DNA from 3 places in the Pantoea sp. ABR1s genome. Region 3 is predicted to be linked to each of the others. Evidence: predicted binding sites of a transcription regulator. Region 3 holds the regulator's gene; each other region holds the start of a gene.
What was found. The regulator PurR, encoded in region 3, represses purine synthesis genes. The targets are predictions, from matches to a motif close to CANGCAAACGTTTGCNTG.
Positions count from the first base shown of each region.

Region 1: the regulator PurR is predicted to act here: its motif matches at 2,691-2,708, upstream of ACXKZD_RS00500 (nucleobase:cation symporter-2 family protein).
Region 2: the regulator PurR is predicted to act here: its motif matches at 2,353-2,370, upstream of ACXKZD_RS12740 (amino acid aminotransferase).

Region 1 is NZ_CM173823.1:108,612-114,122, forward strand. Features, by position in the region: gene ACXKZD_RS00495 (AsmA family protein) at 1-1,147, opposite strand, end outside; gene ACXKZD_RS00500 (nucleobase:cation symporter-2 family protein) at 1,266-2,639, opposite strand; gene recG (ATP-dependent DNA helicase RecG) at 2,743-4,821, opposite strand; gene trmH (tRNA (guanosine(18)-2'-O)-methyltransferase TrmH) at 4,818-5,511, opposite strand, start outside.
Region 2 is NZ_CM173823.1:2,698,496-2,704,006, forward strand. Features, by position in the region: gene asnS (asparagine--tRNA ligase) at 1-755, shown strand, start outside; gene ompC (porin OmpC) at 1,056-2,201, shown strand; gene ACXKZD_RS12740 (amino acid aminotransferase) at 2,435-3,625, shown strand; gene ACXKZD_RS12745 (MBL fold metallo-hydrolase) at 3,668-4,297, opposite strand; gene mepK (peptidoglycan L,D-endopeptidase MepK) at 4,337-4,885, opposite strand; gene ldtD (L,D-transpeptidase) at 5,071-5,511, opposite strand, start outside.
Region 3 is NZ_CM173823.1:2,299,586-2,305,096, forward strand. Features, by position in the region: gene rnt (ribonuclease T) at 1-590, shown strand, start outside; gene ACXKZD_RS10795 (Grx4 family monothiol glutaredoxin) at 634-969, opposite strand; gene ACXKZD_RS10800 (C40 family peptidase) at 1,335-2,132, shown strand; gene cydH (cytochrome bd-I oxidase subunit CydH) at 2,178-2,267, opposite strand; gene purR (HTH-type transcriptional repressor PurR) at 2,549-3,574, shown strand; gene punR (DNA-binding transcriptional activator PunR) at 3,571-4,476, opposite strand; gene punC (purine nucleoside transporter PunC) at 4,584-5,511, shown strand, end outside.

The DNA of each region.
Region 1 (5,511 bases), 1.9 Mb from region 3:
TATCCAGCCATGCGGGCAGTGTCGCCTGCCAGCGATCGCGCCAGTCCTGCGGCAGAGTGTATTCCAGTCCCGCCACCGCCAGGTTTTTCAGTGTCAGGCGTTTATCGCTACGCGACCAGTCACCGTCAGCCCGAATTACCCCATTTGCCCAGCGTGAACTGAACTGCGTCAGTGCCACGCCCTGCGGTGAGAAGTCCAGGTTAACGATGGGGTCATTTAGTTCGAATCCACCGTTGATAAAATTGCTGGCATTCAGCGCCAGCGAACCATCGTTACTCTGCCAGTCATCACCCTGCCAGTTAACGTTTCTCAGCGTCAGATCCAGATCCGTTACCGCCCAGTCAGGCCCCTGCAGGCGGGCATCGGTCATGTCGAGTCGCGTAATAGCAATCGAGGGGACAACCTGCAGGCTATGCAGGAAATCTTTCAGGCTGCTGGTGGTCTGCAGACGGATGTCGTTCAGTCGCAGCTGATTAATTTTCCAGTTGCCCTGGGCATCGCGCTCACCGTTGCCGGTCATAGAGCCACGCGCCAGGTCGGCACCAATATTGTCAAAGCGCATCCGACCCTGGGCAACACTGCCCTGGATCAGTACGTTTTCACCCGGCACATTATTCAGCGTCATGCTGCCTGCGCTCATCTGGAAGCGGGCATCGCGGCCCAGCATATCAAGGGCAGTGGGTTTCCACGGCAGAATGCCGCCATTAACCTGCTGAGCAAACAGCGGTAACGCGCTGTTGGGGCTGTCGATACGCATATTGTTGAGTTGCAGGCGATCGGCCTGAATCGGTAGCGCGCTGCCTGGCGCCAGATTGGCCAGATTCACTTCTCCGTCGCGCAGCTCAAGGCTGCTGAAATGCAGCGGATCGCTGAACTGAATCAGTGCCAGACCGAGATCGACCCGTTTCGCCACCAGAACTGCAGGCTGTCCATCGTGACCAAAGCTGAAGTCATCCAGAATGATGTGAGAGGGAGAGGAGAAATTGTGTTCAATTTTACTCAGGGAGAGATGCCATTCGGTTTTGTCACTCACCCAACGGCTAAACCAGCCTGCACCCCACTGTGTCTGCAACAGAACATAGATCACGACCAGGGTGAAAAGCAGCAGCAAAAGTAAGGTGAGGAAAAACTTTCCAATAAATTTCATAGCATCCTTCCCGAGTTAAATCCGGTGAGAGGTTGTTATGCCTGAATTACCGTTACAGCTCAACAGCCTGGATGTAAATCCGAATAATTAGCAGGCAGGCCGAAGCCTGCCTCTGGCCTTACTTCTCTGGCGGAAAAATCAGGTTGAGTACGATAGCGGTAATGCCGCCCGCCGCAATACCGGAAGAGAGCAGGGTTTTCAGCCAGTCAGGCGCAAACTGCAGGATCAGCGGCTGCTGAGAAACGCCCAGGCCCACCGCCAGCGACAGCGCAATAATCATGATGGCGCGGCGGTTAAGCGGCTCGCGTGACACAATGCGGACACCCGAGGCGGCGATGGTGCCGAACATCACAATGGTGGCGCCGCCGAGTACCGGTTCAGGGATCATCTGCACCAGCCCGCTGACCGCCGGGAACAGCCCCAGCACAATCAGCATCAGCGCGACAACAAAGCCGACGTAGCGGCTGGCAACACCGGTCAACTGGATCACGCCATTGTTCTGACCGAAGCAGGAGTTCGGGAAAGTATTAAACAGCGCGGAGACAAAGGAGTTGAGGCCATTCGCCAGCACGCCGCCTTTCAGGCGTTTCATATAGAGGGGTCCGCTGACCGGCTGCTCTGACACATCTGAGGTGGCGGTGATATCGCCGATAGTCTCCAGAGAGGTCACCATAAACACCAGCATAAGCGGGATGAGCAGATTCCAGTCGAAGCCCAGCCCGTAATAGAGCGGGGTCGGCACCACGATTAGCGGCTGATCGGTGGGGATGCCGGCGGCAGGCAGCATCCCCATCGCCCAGGCCAGCAGATAGCCCACCGCCATGGCAATAACCAGGGAGGCAACGCGCAGGTAGGGGTTCTTCTGCCGGTTAAGTAGCACGATCACCAGTAGCACAGCCCCTGCCAGCATCAGATTTTTCGGCGCACCAAAAGTATGATCGTTAATCGCGCTGAAACCGCCGCCAATGGAGGTCAGCCCCACCTGAATCAGCGACAGGCCGATAATCATCACCACGATACCGGACACCAGCGGCGTAATGATCCGGCGCGCCAGGTGCAATACGCGTGACAGCACCATTTCGGTACAGGAGGCGACCATCAGCGTACCAAACAGCGCCGCCATCATGGTGGGCACGTCAGCGCCGCCATTTTTTAGCGCCATGCCGCCCATAATCAAGGGCGTAACGAAGTTGAAGCTGGTGCCCTGAATCGACAGCAGGCCCGAACCCACCGGCCCCCATGTTTTGATTTGCAGCAGTGATGCCACACCCGATGCAAACAGCGACATGCTGATCACGTGCCGGGTATCCTCTGCGGGCAGCCCTAACGCCTGACAAATCAGAATCGCGGGGGTAATGACCGCGACAAACATCGCCAGCAGATGCTGACCGGCGGCAAACAGCGTTTGCGGCAGAGGAGGACGATCTTCAAGACGATAAATCAGTTCGCTTTGCGTGGCGGAAGGCTGTTCTGGCTGCGGATTAGTGGACATCTTCTGTTCTTCCCAAAAAATAATGTGGCGATTGTAATCATCCGCAGGCTAAAAGCAATCGTTTGCCCGGCAGGGATAAAAAAGCCGAATCAGAGGGGGGCGTTCAGACGTTGGTATAACGGGTGTTCTCTGGCAGCCAGCGTTCAATCAATGCGCTGGCCTGTTCGGGATAGTGCTGGTGGATGTGGCGCGCCACACGCTGAACTTCGGGCACCATCGCCGCATCGCGCAGCAGGTCGGCCACTTTAAATTCGGCATTGCCGGTCTGACGCGTGCCCAGCAGTTCACCCGGCCCGCGAATCTCCAGATCGAACTGGGCAATGACGAAGCCGTCATTGCTGTCGCGTAGCACCTGTAAACGCTTCTGCGCCGTCTTGCTCAGCGGCGCTTTGTAGAGCAGTACACAGTGTGATGCCACGGCACCACGGCCCACACGGCCCCGCAGCTGATGCAGCTGCGCCAGCCCTAACCGCTCCGGGTTTTCGATGATCATCAGGCTGGCATTCGGCACGTCCACGCCAACCTCAATCACGGTCGTCGCCACCAGCAGCTGCAGTTCATTCGCTTTAAACGCCTGCATCACCGCCTGTTTTTCCGCAGGCTTCATACGGCCATGCACCAGCCCGATGTTTAAGTCGGGCAGCGCCGTTTTCAGGGATTCCCAGCTGGCTTCTGCCGCCTGTGCTTCCAGCAATTCTGACTCTTCAATCAGGGTGCAGACCCAGTAGGCCTGACGCCCTTCGCGGCAGGCATGCTCAACCCGCGCCACAATCTCATCGCGTCGGGTATCGGGGATAGCCACGGTGGTCACCGGTGTACGTCCCGGCGGCAGCTCATCGATGGTTGAGGTATCGAGATCGGCATAAGCGGTCATCGCCAGGGTGCGCGGAATTGGTGTGGCGGTCATGATCAGCTGATGCGGATGGAAGCCCTGCTCCTCACCTTTCTCCCACAGCGCCAGTCGCTGGTGGACGCCGAACCGATGCTGCTCATCAATAATGACCAGTGCCAGACCGTTGAACTGCACCTGCTCCTGAAACAGGGCATGTGTGCCCACCACCATCGCCACCTGACCGCTGGCTATCGCTTCCTGCTGTGCCTGGCGGGCTTTGCCTTTCTGTTTTCCGGCCAGCCAGCCCACTTCAATGCCCAGCGGCGCAAACCACTGGCGGAAGTTACTGGCGTGCTGTTCAGCCAGCAGTTCGGTCGGCGCCATCAGAGCAACCTGCTTACCATGTGCGATCACGTTCAGCGCAGAGAGGGCGGCGACCAGTGTCTTACCCGAGCCGACGTCACCCTGCACCAGCCGCATCATCGGAAAGTCATTTGCCAGATCTTTCTCTATCTCCGCCACCACGCGTTTCTGCGCATTGGTCGGTGAAAAGGGCAGCGCAGCCAGCAGCTGGTCGCTAAGGTTGTGCCGGGGAAGCATCGGTAAAGCGTAATAGCGCTGAGCACCGGCGCGTACCGCCAGCATGCTGAGGTTGTGTGCCAGCAGCTCTTCCAGAATCAATCTGCGTTGTGCCGGATGATGACCACTCTCCAGCTCGCTGAGTTTTAGATCGGGTGGTGGACGATGCAGCGTGCGGAGCGCATCTGGCAGGCTGATTAAACCGCCGCTCAGTTCCTGCGGCAGCAGTTCGGCAATCGGGCAGCTCTCCAGCAGCGTCAGTGCCTGATCGGTGAGATTACGCAGCGTGGCCTGCCGGATACCTTCGGTGGTGGGATAAACCGGCGTTAAGGTCTCTTCCAGCGTCACATTGCTCTGTTCGCCCTGGATCCGGTATTCGGGATGGATAATCTCAGCGCCACGCTGACCGCGTTTAATTTCACCATACGCGGTGACGCGCCGGCCCGGCGACAGGTTGTTCTTCATCCCGGCATTGAAATTAAAGAAGCGCATCGTCAGTACGCCGCTGCCATCGCTAATCTGGCACACCATCATCCGGCGGCGACCAAAGGTGATATCTGTGTGCAGCACTTCGCCTTCTACTGTGGCCCAGATACCGGGCAGCAGATCATCAATGGCATAGAGTTGGGTGCGATCTTCGTAGCGTAGCGGGAGATGAAGCAGGAGATCCTGAATGGTATGCAGGTCAATTTTGGCCAGCTTTGCCGCCTGGCTGGCACCGACGCCGGTCAGGGTACTGAGCGGGATGGCATCCAGCAGACGGCCTTTCATCTTCTTTTACCGGTCGATTGCATGGTTGCCCACCAGCTGGGATCGGCGTCGACTTCGCCCTGCGCATTGATGCGCGGATAGGGTAAACCTTTCTGTTTTGCGACCCGCGCCAGCACCGGGAATCCGCCTTCGAACAACAGACGTTGCTGCTCATCTTCGTCCAGCAGGCTGTAGTCGCGCAGGTACAGACCCGCGTTCTGCCTCTGCCGCTGTGCTTCATACAGGATCAGCGCGCAGGCGACCGAGACATTCAGCGACTGCACCATACCCACCATCGGAATCACAATCTGCCGATCGGCCAGCGCCAGCGCTTCTTCGGTGATGCCGGTTTTTTCCTGGCCCATCAGGATGCAGGTCGGAAGGGTATAATCGATCTCACGGAAATCCACGGCATCGGCAGAGAGATGGGTCGCTAAAACCTGCATCTTCTGTTGTTTGAGCTTTTTTACAGCATCGCCGATGGTGGGATGGGTGACCACTTTAACCCAACTGTTGCTTCCGGCAGATGCGGAAGCCTGAGTGCGCATCCGCTGGCTCGGCCAGACGGCATGCACTTCGTGGATGCCGACGGCGTCCGCCGTGCGGATCACTGCGGAAACATTGTGCGGCTTATGCACCTGCTCCATACAGACCGTGAGATCGTGCTGGCGCAGTGCCAGCATCGCCTGAATCCGGGCAAATCGTTGATCG
Region 2 (5,511 bases), 400 kb from region 3:
GCGAAACCTATGCCAGTGCCCTGTCGAAGATCTACACCTTCGGTCCGACGTTCCGCGCAGAGAACTCCAACACCAGCCGCCATCTGGCGGAATTCTGGATGCTGGAGCCGGAAATCGCCTTTGCCTCACTGGATGATGCCGCTGCACTGGCCGAATCAATGCTGAAGTATGTCTTCAACGCGGTGCTGGAAGAGCGTGCCGATGACATGGCCTTCTTTGCTGAGCGGGTAGATAAAGAGGCGGTTGAGCGCCTGCAGCGTTTCATCACCACCGATTTCGCGCAGGTGGATTACACCGATGCGGTTGAGATCCTGATGAACTGCGGTCAGACCTTCGAAAACCCGGTTTCCTGGGGTATTGACCTCTCCTCTGAACATGAGCGTTACCTGGCCGAGAAACACTTTAAAGCGCCGGTGGTGGTGAAAAACTATCCGAAAGACATTAAAGCGTTCTATATGCGCCTGAATGACGATGGCAAAACCGTGGCGGCGATGGATGTTCTGGCGCCAGGCATTGGTGAGATCATTGGCGGTTCACAGCGTGAAGAACGTCTGGATGTCCTGGATGCGCGTCTGGAAGAGATGGGTCTGAATAAAGAAGATTACTGGTGGTATCGTGACCTGCGTCGCTACGGTACCGTGCCACATTCTGGCTTTGGATTAGGCTTTGAACGTTTAATCGCCTATGTCACCGGCGTACAAAATGTCAGGGACGTAATCCCCTTCCCGCGCACCCCACGCAACGCGAGTTTCTGATATTCGGCATTAAATATAAGAAATTCATATATATAACGAGGTCGGCACTGCCGGCCTTTTTTTATTTTTGTAAATTTTGAGTTCTCTCACAAAGTTCCGTGTTTTTTACATTTTGTAATACATATTTTCTTACTGAAACAAGATTACGAGTTTAGTAGCATTTAAGCGCTAGAATTACGGCGGGTGGGATGGAAAGATGCGTGCAGACACAGGAAGACACCAAACTTCGTTCAGGGTTCTGTAAAGATTTCCTGACGGCAGTGGCAGGTGTACAAATAACTCCAATGAGGGTAATGAATAATGATGAAGCGCAATATTCTTGCAGTGGTTATCCCTGCTCTGTTAGTAGCTGGCGCAGCAAACGCTGCAGAAATCTATAACAAAGACGGCAACAAACTGGACCTGTACGGTAAAGTGGATGCGCGTCACCAATTCTCTGATAGCGCTGGTGATGATGGCGATGAGTCTTATGTGCGCTTCGGCTTCAAAGGCGAAACCCAGATTAATGACCAACTGACCGGTTACGGCCAGTGGGAATATAACATTCAGGCGAACAACTCTGAAGGTTCTGACGCACAAGACGACAACAAGACCCGTCTGGGCTTCGCCGGTCTGAAATTCGGCGATGCAGGCTCAATCGACTACGGTCGTAACTACGGTCTGGTTTACGATGCAATCGGCTGGACCGATATGCTGCCAGTATTTGGTGGTGACTGGGGTAACTCAGATAACTTCATGAACGGTCGTAGCGGCGGCCTGCTGACCTACCGCAACACCAACTTCTTCGGTCTGGTTGATGGCTGGGACTTTGCTGCTCAGTATCAGGGTAAAAACGATCGTGACGGTAACAGCGACGGTGTGCGTCGTTCTAACGGCGACGGCTACGCGTTCTCAACTTCTTACACCTCACCAATCGGTGTAGGCATCGTTGGTGCATACAGCAGCAGCGACCGTACTAATGCACAGGCAGCGGGTACTACTGACGCGAATGGTAACGTAATCGGTCAGGGCAAACGTGCAGAGAACTGGGCAACTGCGCTGAAATATGATGCGAACAACGTTTACCTGGCGGCAATGTATGGCGAAGGCCGTAACTCTTCATTTTATGACGCTACCGTACCTAACACCGCCGCTGGCGCTCTCCCTGGCTCAACCACTAATGGCACTGCCTATGTTAACAAAAGCCAGACTATTGAGTTAGTTGCTCAGTATCAGTTTGACTTCGGTCTGCGTCCATCCATCGCATACGTGCAGCAGAAAGGCAAAGATATTGAAGGCGTGGGCGATGCTGACCTGTACAAATACATCGATGTTGGCGCGACTTACTACTTCAACAAAAACATGTCTACCTATGTTGATTACAAAATCAACCAGCTGGATGACGACAACGCACTGGGTATGAACTCAGACGACGTGGTTGGTGTAGGCCTGGTTTACCAGTTCTAATCCTGCTTAAACATGTTGAAAAACGGGGCTACGGTCCCGTTTTTTTATGGCTGTTATTCACCAGAACTCTGTTTCCTCACGCCCTTCTACTCCGCTAAAACGTCTGTACTTCCCCGTCGCGCAATCCGCACCGCAAAATGTATGAATTTGTCTCGCAAACGGTTGGCATTTGCCTGGCCGGACGCTAACCTGAGAGCTCTTTTCGCTAAAGTTCACGCTAATGGACCTGACACATGTTTGAATCGATCTCTGCTGCACCCGCCGATCCTATTCTTGGGCTGGCCGATCTGTTTCGTGCTGACGACCGCCCGGAAAAAATCAATCTGGGTATCGGCGTCTATAAAGACGAAACCGGCAAGACCCCGGTGCTGACCAGTGTTAAAAAAGCTGAGCAATATCTGCTGGAAAATGAAACCACCAAAAACTATCTCAGCATTGATGGTCTGGCTGATTTCGCCCGCTGCACGCAGGCCCTGCTGTTCGGCAACCAGAGTCCGCTAATCACCGCTGGCCGCGCTCGCACGGCTCAGACACCGGGTGGTACCGGTGCGCTACGCGTTGCAGCCGATTTCCTCGCCACGCAAACCTCGGTGAAGCGGGTCTGGATCAGCAATCCGAGTTGGCCGAATCACAACAATGTGTTCAATGCTGCCGGTCTTGAAGTCTGTGAATACCACTATTATGACGCTGCAAACCATACGCTCGATTTCGATGGTATGCTGGCGTCACTGAAACAGGTTCAGCCAGGCGACGTGGTGCTGTTCCATGGCTGCTGCCATAACCCGACCGGTATCGACCCGACCGCCGAGCAGTGGCAACAGCTGGCGGAGCTGTCACAGGCCAACGGCTGGCTGCCGTTGTTCGACTTCGCTTACCAGGGTTTTGCCCGTGGTCTGGAGGAAGATGCAGAAGGCCTGCGTATTTTTGCCGCCTCGCATCAGGAACTGATCGTCGCCAGCTCTTACTCCAAGAATTTCGGCCTGTATAACGAGCGTGTTGGTGCCATCACGCTGGTTGCCGCCGATGCGAGCGTGGCAGATACCGCGTTCAGTCAGGTGAAGTACACCATTCGCGCGAACTACTCCAATCCGCCGGCACATGGCGCCGCCATCGTCGCCACCATTCTGGGCAACGATACCCTGCGTACCATCTGGGAGCAGGAGCTGTCGGACATGCGCCAGCGTATTCAGCGCATGCGCCAGCTCTTTGTAAATACCCTGGCGGAAAAAGGCGCACAGCGCGACTTCAGCTTTATTATTAAGCAGAACGGCATGTTCTCGTTCAGTGGCTTAACCAAAGAGCAGGTCATTCGCCTGCGTGAAGAGTTTGGCGTCTACGCGGTGAACTCAGGTCGGGTGAATGTGGCGGGCATGACGCCAGACAATATGTCGGCGCTGTGCGAAGCCATTGTCGCCGTGCTGTAAGCAGGATGACCGAATTGAAAAATGGGCCTGCTGGCCCATTTTTTATTGCAGGAAAGGATTACTGATGCGTTCATGCCCCAGCGTAGAAATCGGGCCGTGACCGGGCAGAAAAGTGACATCATCGCCCAGCGGCAGCAGTTTCGTGCGGATAGCATCGATTAACTGCTGATGATCGCCCTGTGGGAAGTCTGTGCGTCCCACACCACCATTAAAAATCACGTCACCTGAAATCAGTAACCTTCCTGGCCGATCGAAGAACACCACGTGGCCAGGCGAATGGCCCGGACAGTGCAGCACTTCCAGCGTGGTCAGCCCTACCTGTACGCTCTCCCCCTCTTCCAGCCAGCGATCGGGGGTAAAAGGCGCGCATTCATCAAGTCCGAACATCCGGCTCTGGGTAGGCAACGCTTCCAGCCAGAATGCATCACGCTTTTGCGGTCCGACAATCGGAATCTGCCAGAAGGCAGCCAGCTCGACGGCGGCCCCGACGTGATCAAGGTGTCCATGGGTCAGCAGAATCCGGGAAGGTTTAAGTTTGCATTGTTCCAGCGTCTCTTTGATCAGATCGGCATCGCCGCCTGGATCAACCAGCGCGGCTTCACGAGTGGACTCGCACCAGATAACTGAACAGTTCTGGGCAAACGCGGTAACAGGAATAATGTGGTAATTCATAACGCTCCATGACCGGCTCACGCAGCGTTGCCGGTGTCATTACCAGTGCCTGATCGGCCCGGTATCAATATGTACAAAGTTACTGCGGGGATAATATCCTACACCACCCGCACGCAGAGATAACGCCGCTTTGCGTACATTGGCCAGAGAAACCCCTTCGATATGGAAATCCATTGCCTGGCCTTTGGTATGATAGCTGTGCTTTGCCACCCCAGGACCGCTCTCACGTAACATGTTGTTGGTTGCCAGTGAACGGTAGCCCGAAACCAGCTGTATCGGTTTACGCATTCCCAGCAGCGCCTGCAGGCGGAAGATTTGATCAAACAGGTGCGGATCGATGCTTTTCACTTTATTGGCGCGATAGTCACGGAAAAAGTGATTTAATCGTGACAACTCATCCTTGTCGTAACTCTTACCATTAAAAAACTCAGTTTTAAGGGTTTCACCGGTATGAAGATTATTAAGCATCAATACACGCGGGCGAGAGGTAGAAAGCGAGGCCCTTGCAGAAGCGGGTAATAATGCCAGACCGGCGGCGGCGCTACCGCACAGCAGTAGTTTGCGACGAAAAGAATCAATAGTAGACATGTAACGATTTACCTGAGAGTGAAGCCATAGAAATGTGCAAAAAGCGCACAGCCCGAACCATAACTTTCTCTCAGTAGAGCGTCAACCCATCTGCAACCTGTTTGCGTGGCGATCCCTGCAGGAATCGCTATTTGATAACATTTTTCTGAATAACCGGCCCGCCGCTAACGATTTAAAATCAATCACTAGAGCAGCAATTGCTCAGCGCGACTCAGTGCCTGACTGCCCGAACGCGCGGTGTCATCATAATTGTAAATATCTGTGCGGAACTGTGGTTTGCCATCATCAGCGACCCACGCCGTCAGATAATAGAGATTGACCGGAATACGATGGCGAATGGGCACATAGCGGGTGTCACCCTCTTTTAACGTGCTGGAGATGCGGGCATCATTCCAGCCCGCGTCCTGCAGTAATAAGCCTGCCAGTTCAGACGCTTTATTTACCCGAACGCAGCCTGAGCTGAGCGCGCGGATATCACGCTGGAACAGGTTATGGTTCGGCGTGTCGTGCAGATAGATCGCATCTGAGCTGGGCATATTAAATTTATAGCGGCCCAGCGCATTCGCCACACCCGGTGCCTGAATCAACCGATAGGGGAACGATGAAGCGGTGACCATGCGCCAGTC
Region 3 (5,511 bases):
CGGGTTTCAATGCGCAAACCGATGCGTTACTGGAGATTGCCGCTATCACGCTGAAAATGGATGAAGAGGGATGGATTCAGATTGACCAGACGCTGCATTTCAACGTCGAACCTTTTGTCGGGTCGCTGCTGCATCCCGAAGCCCTGGCCTTTACCGGTATCGATCCCAGCAATCCGCTGCGCGGCGCGGTCAGTGAATATGAGGCGCTGCACGCCATTTTCAAAATGGTGCGCAAGGGCATTAAAGACAGCGGCTGCAATCGCGCCATTATGGTGGCGCACAATGCCACCTTCGACCTGAACTTTATGTCAGCGGCGGCGGAACGAGCCAGCCTGAAGCGCAATCCGTTTCACCCGTTTGCCACCTTTGACACCGCGGCCCTGAGCGGGCTGGTTTTAGGGCAGACGGTGCTGGCGAAGGCCTGTATTGCGGCGGGCATGGAGTTTGACAGTACGCAGGCGCATTCGGCGCTCTATGACACTCAGCAGACGGCAACGCTGTTCTGCGAGCTGGTGAACCGCTGGAAACGGTTAGGCGGCTGGCCACTGCCCTTCGCGGAAGGCGATGCAGAAGCCACGACATCCGCATAAGGGATGCCGCAATGAAAAAGGCCGACGTGATGTCGGCCTTTTTTTATTCTGCTTCTTTAAATTTTTCTGCAGTCTCTTTGATCAGCGTCTGCAGTTCACCACGTTGTAACATCTCAACGATGATGTCGCATCCACCGACCAGCTCGCCATCAACCCACAGCTGCGGGAAAGTTGGCCAGTTAGCGAATTTCGGCATCTCGGCACGAATGTCCGGGTTCTGCAGAATATCCACGTAAGCAAAACGCTCACCGCAGGCTGAGAGCGCCTGCACCGCCTGTGCAGAGAAACCGCAGCTTGGCAGTTTCGGGGAACCTTTCATGTACAGCAGGATCGGGTTTTCTGCGATCTGGCGCTGAATTTTTTCTACAGTACTCATAATTGCCTTCCTTAATTCGTCACATCGTGTTTGTTTATTGTAGCGACTTCGCAGCGTGACTGAAAACGAGATTTTGATCGCTGCCCGATTAAATCGCCATCATTGTTAAGTCCTGCTCCGGGACACCTGAATTCCTGATTATTAACAGCAGGTAACAGATTAATAATTCGTAATAATTTCGTTGATATAAGACGCTGAAAATGTTCATTTTCAGCACAATTGCGTGGGTTGCAAAGATTAATATTAAAAGGCATTACAGTTTTTAAAAGAACTGGACTAGAATGGCCTGGGCGCTGATCCTGGATCAGATTAATCTCAACTTTGTCGCGGTGCGTAGTGGCCCTGACAACTTAACTAATCAACGGACTATGCGTTTAATCATTACGTTTTTCATGCTGGCCTTTGCGCAACTGTTTTTCAACATCGCCGCTGCGTCGCCTCACGCGCCGGTGAACGTCAGTACGCATAAAGCAGAGAAAAAGAGTGCGCGCGACGATGAGCGTCGCAAGCGTCGCCCGGTCAAAACGGTGACGAAAAAGACTCGCCTCAGCCCGGTTCAAAAACTAAAAACAAAAAAACTGAAAAAAGTCGAACTCACCGCTAAACAGACGCCTGCTAAGAAGACCTCGCTAAAAACCGCCCGTCTCAGTAAGAACAAAGAGAAAAAACGTTATGGTCATCAACGCCTGCTGAAAACCGCTGAGGTCACCACCAGCGAGACCGGCACGATTAAGATGAGCAAATCTCACCGTCAGCGCTACCAGAAGGCCCGCGAAACCGCGATGACCAAGCTGATGGGTCAGTTGGGTAAACCCTATCAGTGGGGCGGCACCTCTCCCCATACCGGTTTCGATTGCAGCGGCCTGGTCTGGTACGCCTATAAAGATCTGGTGAAGTTTAAGATCCCACGTACCGCTAACGAGATGTACCACCTGCGTGACGCCGCGCCGATCAAGCGTGAGTCGCTGGAGAAAGGCGATCTGGTCTTCTTCCGTATCAATGGTCGTGGTACTGCGGACCATGTCGGCGTTTACCTGGGTGATGGCAAGTTTATCCAGTCGCCACGCACCGGCAAAGATATTCAGATCAGCGCGTTAGGAGAAGATTACTGGCAGCGCCACTATATTGGTGCCCGTCGGGTGATGACGCCGAAAACCATACGCTGAGCAGCAGAACAACCAGAAGAGAGCCGGGATAATCCCGGCTTTTTTTTAGTGCAGAATAGCGGTAAAACTAAAGGCCACAATCATCAGCAGACAGCCCGCGGTGGTCATTAAAGCCAGTTTAAGATCGGTACTCATTGCTTGCTCCTTAGTCACACAATCAGTAGGGGTATCGCATTTTCCCACAGGGGCCGGTAAAAATCTCGTTTTATCCGTTCAGCCTTGTTAGAATCCCGCCTTTGTTGCGCAACGCGCGCAACCCTGATTCCGTTTGCGCACGTTTTCAGGCGTTTTTACGCCGCCAGCGGCCTGTTTCCTGGCCAGGAAAGCTGCATTTTTGCGGAAAAAACCCTGAGCAGACGCAAACGTTTAACACTACGCTTATCATAGAGTTAGATAAGCACTGGAGTCCGATTTTCATGGCAACAATTAAAGATGTGGCGAAACGCGCTGGCGTCTCAACGACCACCGTTTCGCACGTCATCAATAAAACCCGCTTTGTGGCTGAAGAGACGCGCAACGCGGTCTGGCAGGCGATTAAAGAACTGCACTACTCGCCGAGCGCCGTGGCGCGCAGCCTGAAAGTGAACCACACCAAGACGCTGGGCCTGCTTGCCACCTCCAGCGAAGCACCCTATTTCGCTGAAATTATCGAGGCGGTTGAAAATCACTGTTTTGACAAAGGCTATACGCTGATTCTGGGTAATGCGCATAACGATCTGCAAAAACAGCGCGCCTATCTCAGCATGATGGCGCAGAAACGCGTCGATGGGCTGCTGGTGATGTGCTCTGAATATCCGGACGATCTGCTGCAGATGCTGGAAGAGAACCGCAATATCCCGATGGTGGTGATGGACTGGGGCGAGTCGCGCGCCGACTTCACCGACACGGTACTGGATAATGCTTTCCAGGGCGGCTATCTGGCGGGACGCTATCTGATTGAACGCGGACACCGGGATATTGGTGCAATCCCCGGCCAGATGGAGCGTAACACCGGTGGCGGACGTCATGCCGGTTTCCTGAAGGCGATGGAAGAAGCGGGTATTCAGCCACGCGCCGAGTGGATTGTGCAGGGTGACTTTGAGCCGGAGTCAGGCTATCAGGCGATGCAGCAGATCCTGTCGCAGAAGCAGCGTCCGACTGCTGTGTTCTGTGGCGGTGACATCATGGCGATGGGCGCAATTTGCGCCGCCGACGAGATGGGTTTGCGTGTCCCCCAGGATATTTCGGTGATCGGCTATGACAATGTGCGCAACGCCCGCTATTTTGCACCGGCCCTGACCACAGTGCATCAGCCTAAAGCCCAGCTGGGTGAGAAAGCGCTGGAAATGCTGCTGGACCGCATTACCAGTAAGCGCGAAGTGTCACAAACGATTGAGGTCCATCCCACGCTGATTGAGCGCCGTTCCGTGGCCGATGGCCCGTTCCGCGACTATCGCCGTTAATGCTCGCTTAACCACTCCTGATTAAGCGTTTGCGCATCACCCAGATAGCTGAGCAACCAGCCTGTCGCCGGTGATGCGCGATCCTCTGCCCAGCTGACGCAGCATGGGCTGTCCGGAAACGCCACCGGCAGCGTCAGTTCAACCAGCTCGCCGCTGTCGAGCAGTGGCCTGGCCAGGTGACCCGGCACCATCGCCACACACAATCCTGCCTGCACGCACTCCAGCCCGGTTTGCCACTCCGGCACCACCAGCCGGCGCTGGTTATCCAGCGTCCATGTCATACGACGCGGCAGTGCGCGAGAAGTATCTTCCAGCACCAGGGAGGGCCAGCTCCGCAGCGTGTCATCATCTATCTGGCTCGCCTGTGTCAGAGGATGGTCGGGCGCAACCACGCAGCGCCAGTTAAGCGTGCCCATATCCCGAAAAGCAAAACGTCCGCCCACCGGTATCGCCTGAGTGGCACCAATCGCCACTTCCACCCGGCCATCGGCCAGCGCATCCCAGACGCCGTTAAAGACTTCATAGCTGATGATCAGCTCCATATCGGGAAAGTGGCGATAGAAATCTTTGACCAGTTGTCGGGTGCGCTGAGGTTTTGCGATACGGTCAACGGCAATGCTTAGCTGGCCGCGCCAGCCGTTAGCCAGCTGCTGACACTGTCGCCGGGTGGCAAGCATTTTTTTGATGACGCTGCGCCCTTCCCGGACAAAATGCTCACCCGCCGGGGTCAGAACCACTTCGCGATGCTGCCGTTCAAACAGCGGTACCGCCAGCCAGTTTTCCAGCTGACGCACCGTATAGCTGATGGCAGAGGGCACCCGATGTAACTCCTGCGCGGCGGCGCTGAAGCTCCCCCCACGGGCGACAGCGTCAACCACTTCTAATGCATATTCTGACCACATAATCTGCCTTCAAAAATTTTAACAGCCATCGGCAAATATTACCGTTTCACAGCAGCAAACGCACCTTTTACACTCTGCCGCGTTTATCCTGCAAAAATGAGAATCAGATGCTGTCGAATAAAGGATTTATGCTCTACCTTGCCCTGCTGAGCATGCTGGGCTTTTTAGCCACTGATATGTACCTGCCCGCCTTTGGTGCGATGCAGCAAACCTTTAACACTTCACCCGGTCTGATCAGCGCCAGTATGAGTCTCTTCCTGGGCGGCTTCGCCGTGGGTCAGCTCTTCTGGGGACCGCTTTCCGATCGCATCGGTCGTAAACCGGTGCTGCTGTCCGGACTGGCCATGTTTGGCGCTGGCTGCGCAGGCATGCTGTGGGTGAACGATATCTATCTGATGCTGGCGCTGCGTTTTGTCCAGGCGATTGGCGTCTGTGCCGCTGCCGTAAGCTGGCAGGCGCTGGTGGTGGATCGCTACCCTGCAGCGCGCGCTAACAAAGTCTTTGCCACCATTATGCCGCTGGTTGCGCTCTCTCCGGCGCTGGCTCCGCTACTGGGTGCCTGGCTGATCGGCCACTTCCACTGGCGTTCGATTTTCCTGGTGCTGACCCTGATTGCAGTGGCGTTGATTCTGGCCACGCTGCGTCTGCCCACCGTGCGCAAGGCAGCGGGAGAAAAAGGTGCGCAGCCGGGCTTTTTCACGCTGCTTAAATCACGGGTCTACAGCGGCAACGTGCTGATCTACTCCGCCTGCTCCGCCAGCTTCTTTGCCTGGCTGACCGGATCGCCCTTTATTCTGGCGGATCTGGGTCTGTCGCCCGCCGATATCGGTCTGAGTTATGTGCCCCAGACGCTCGCCTTTTTAATTGGTGGCTTCGGCTGTCGCACCCTGCTCAACCGCTTTAACGGCGCACAGTTGCTGCCCTGGCTGCTGGCCGTCTACAGCCTGAGCATTCTGGCGCTGTTTGCTGTTGCGCTTGCTGGCAGCAGCACGCTGGTGAGTCTGATGGTACCGTTCTGCGGTATGGCGCTGGCTA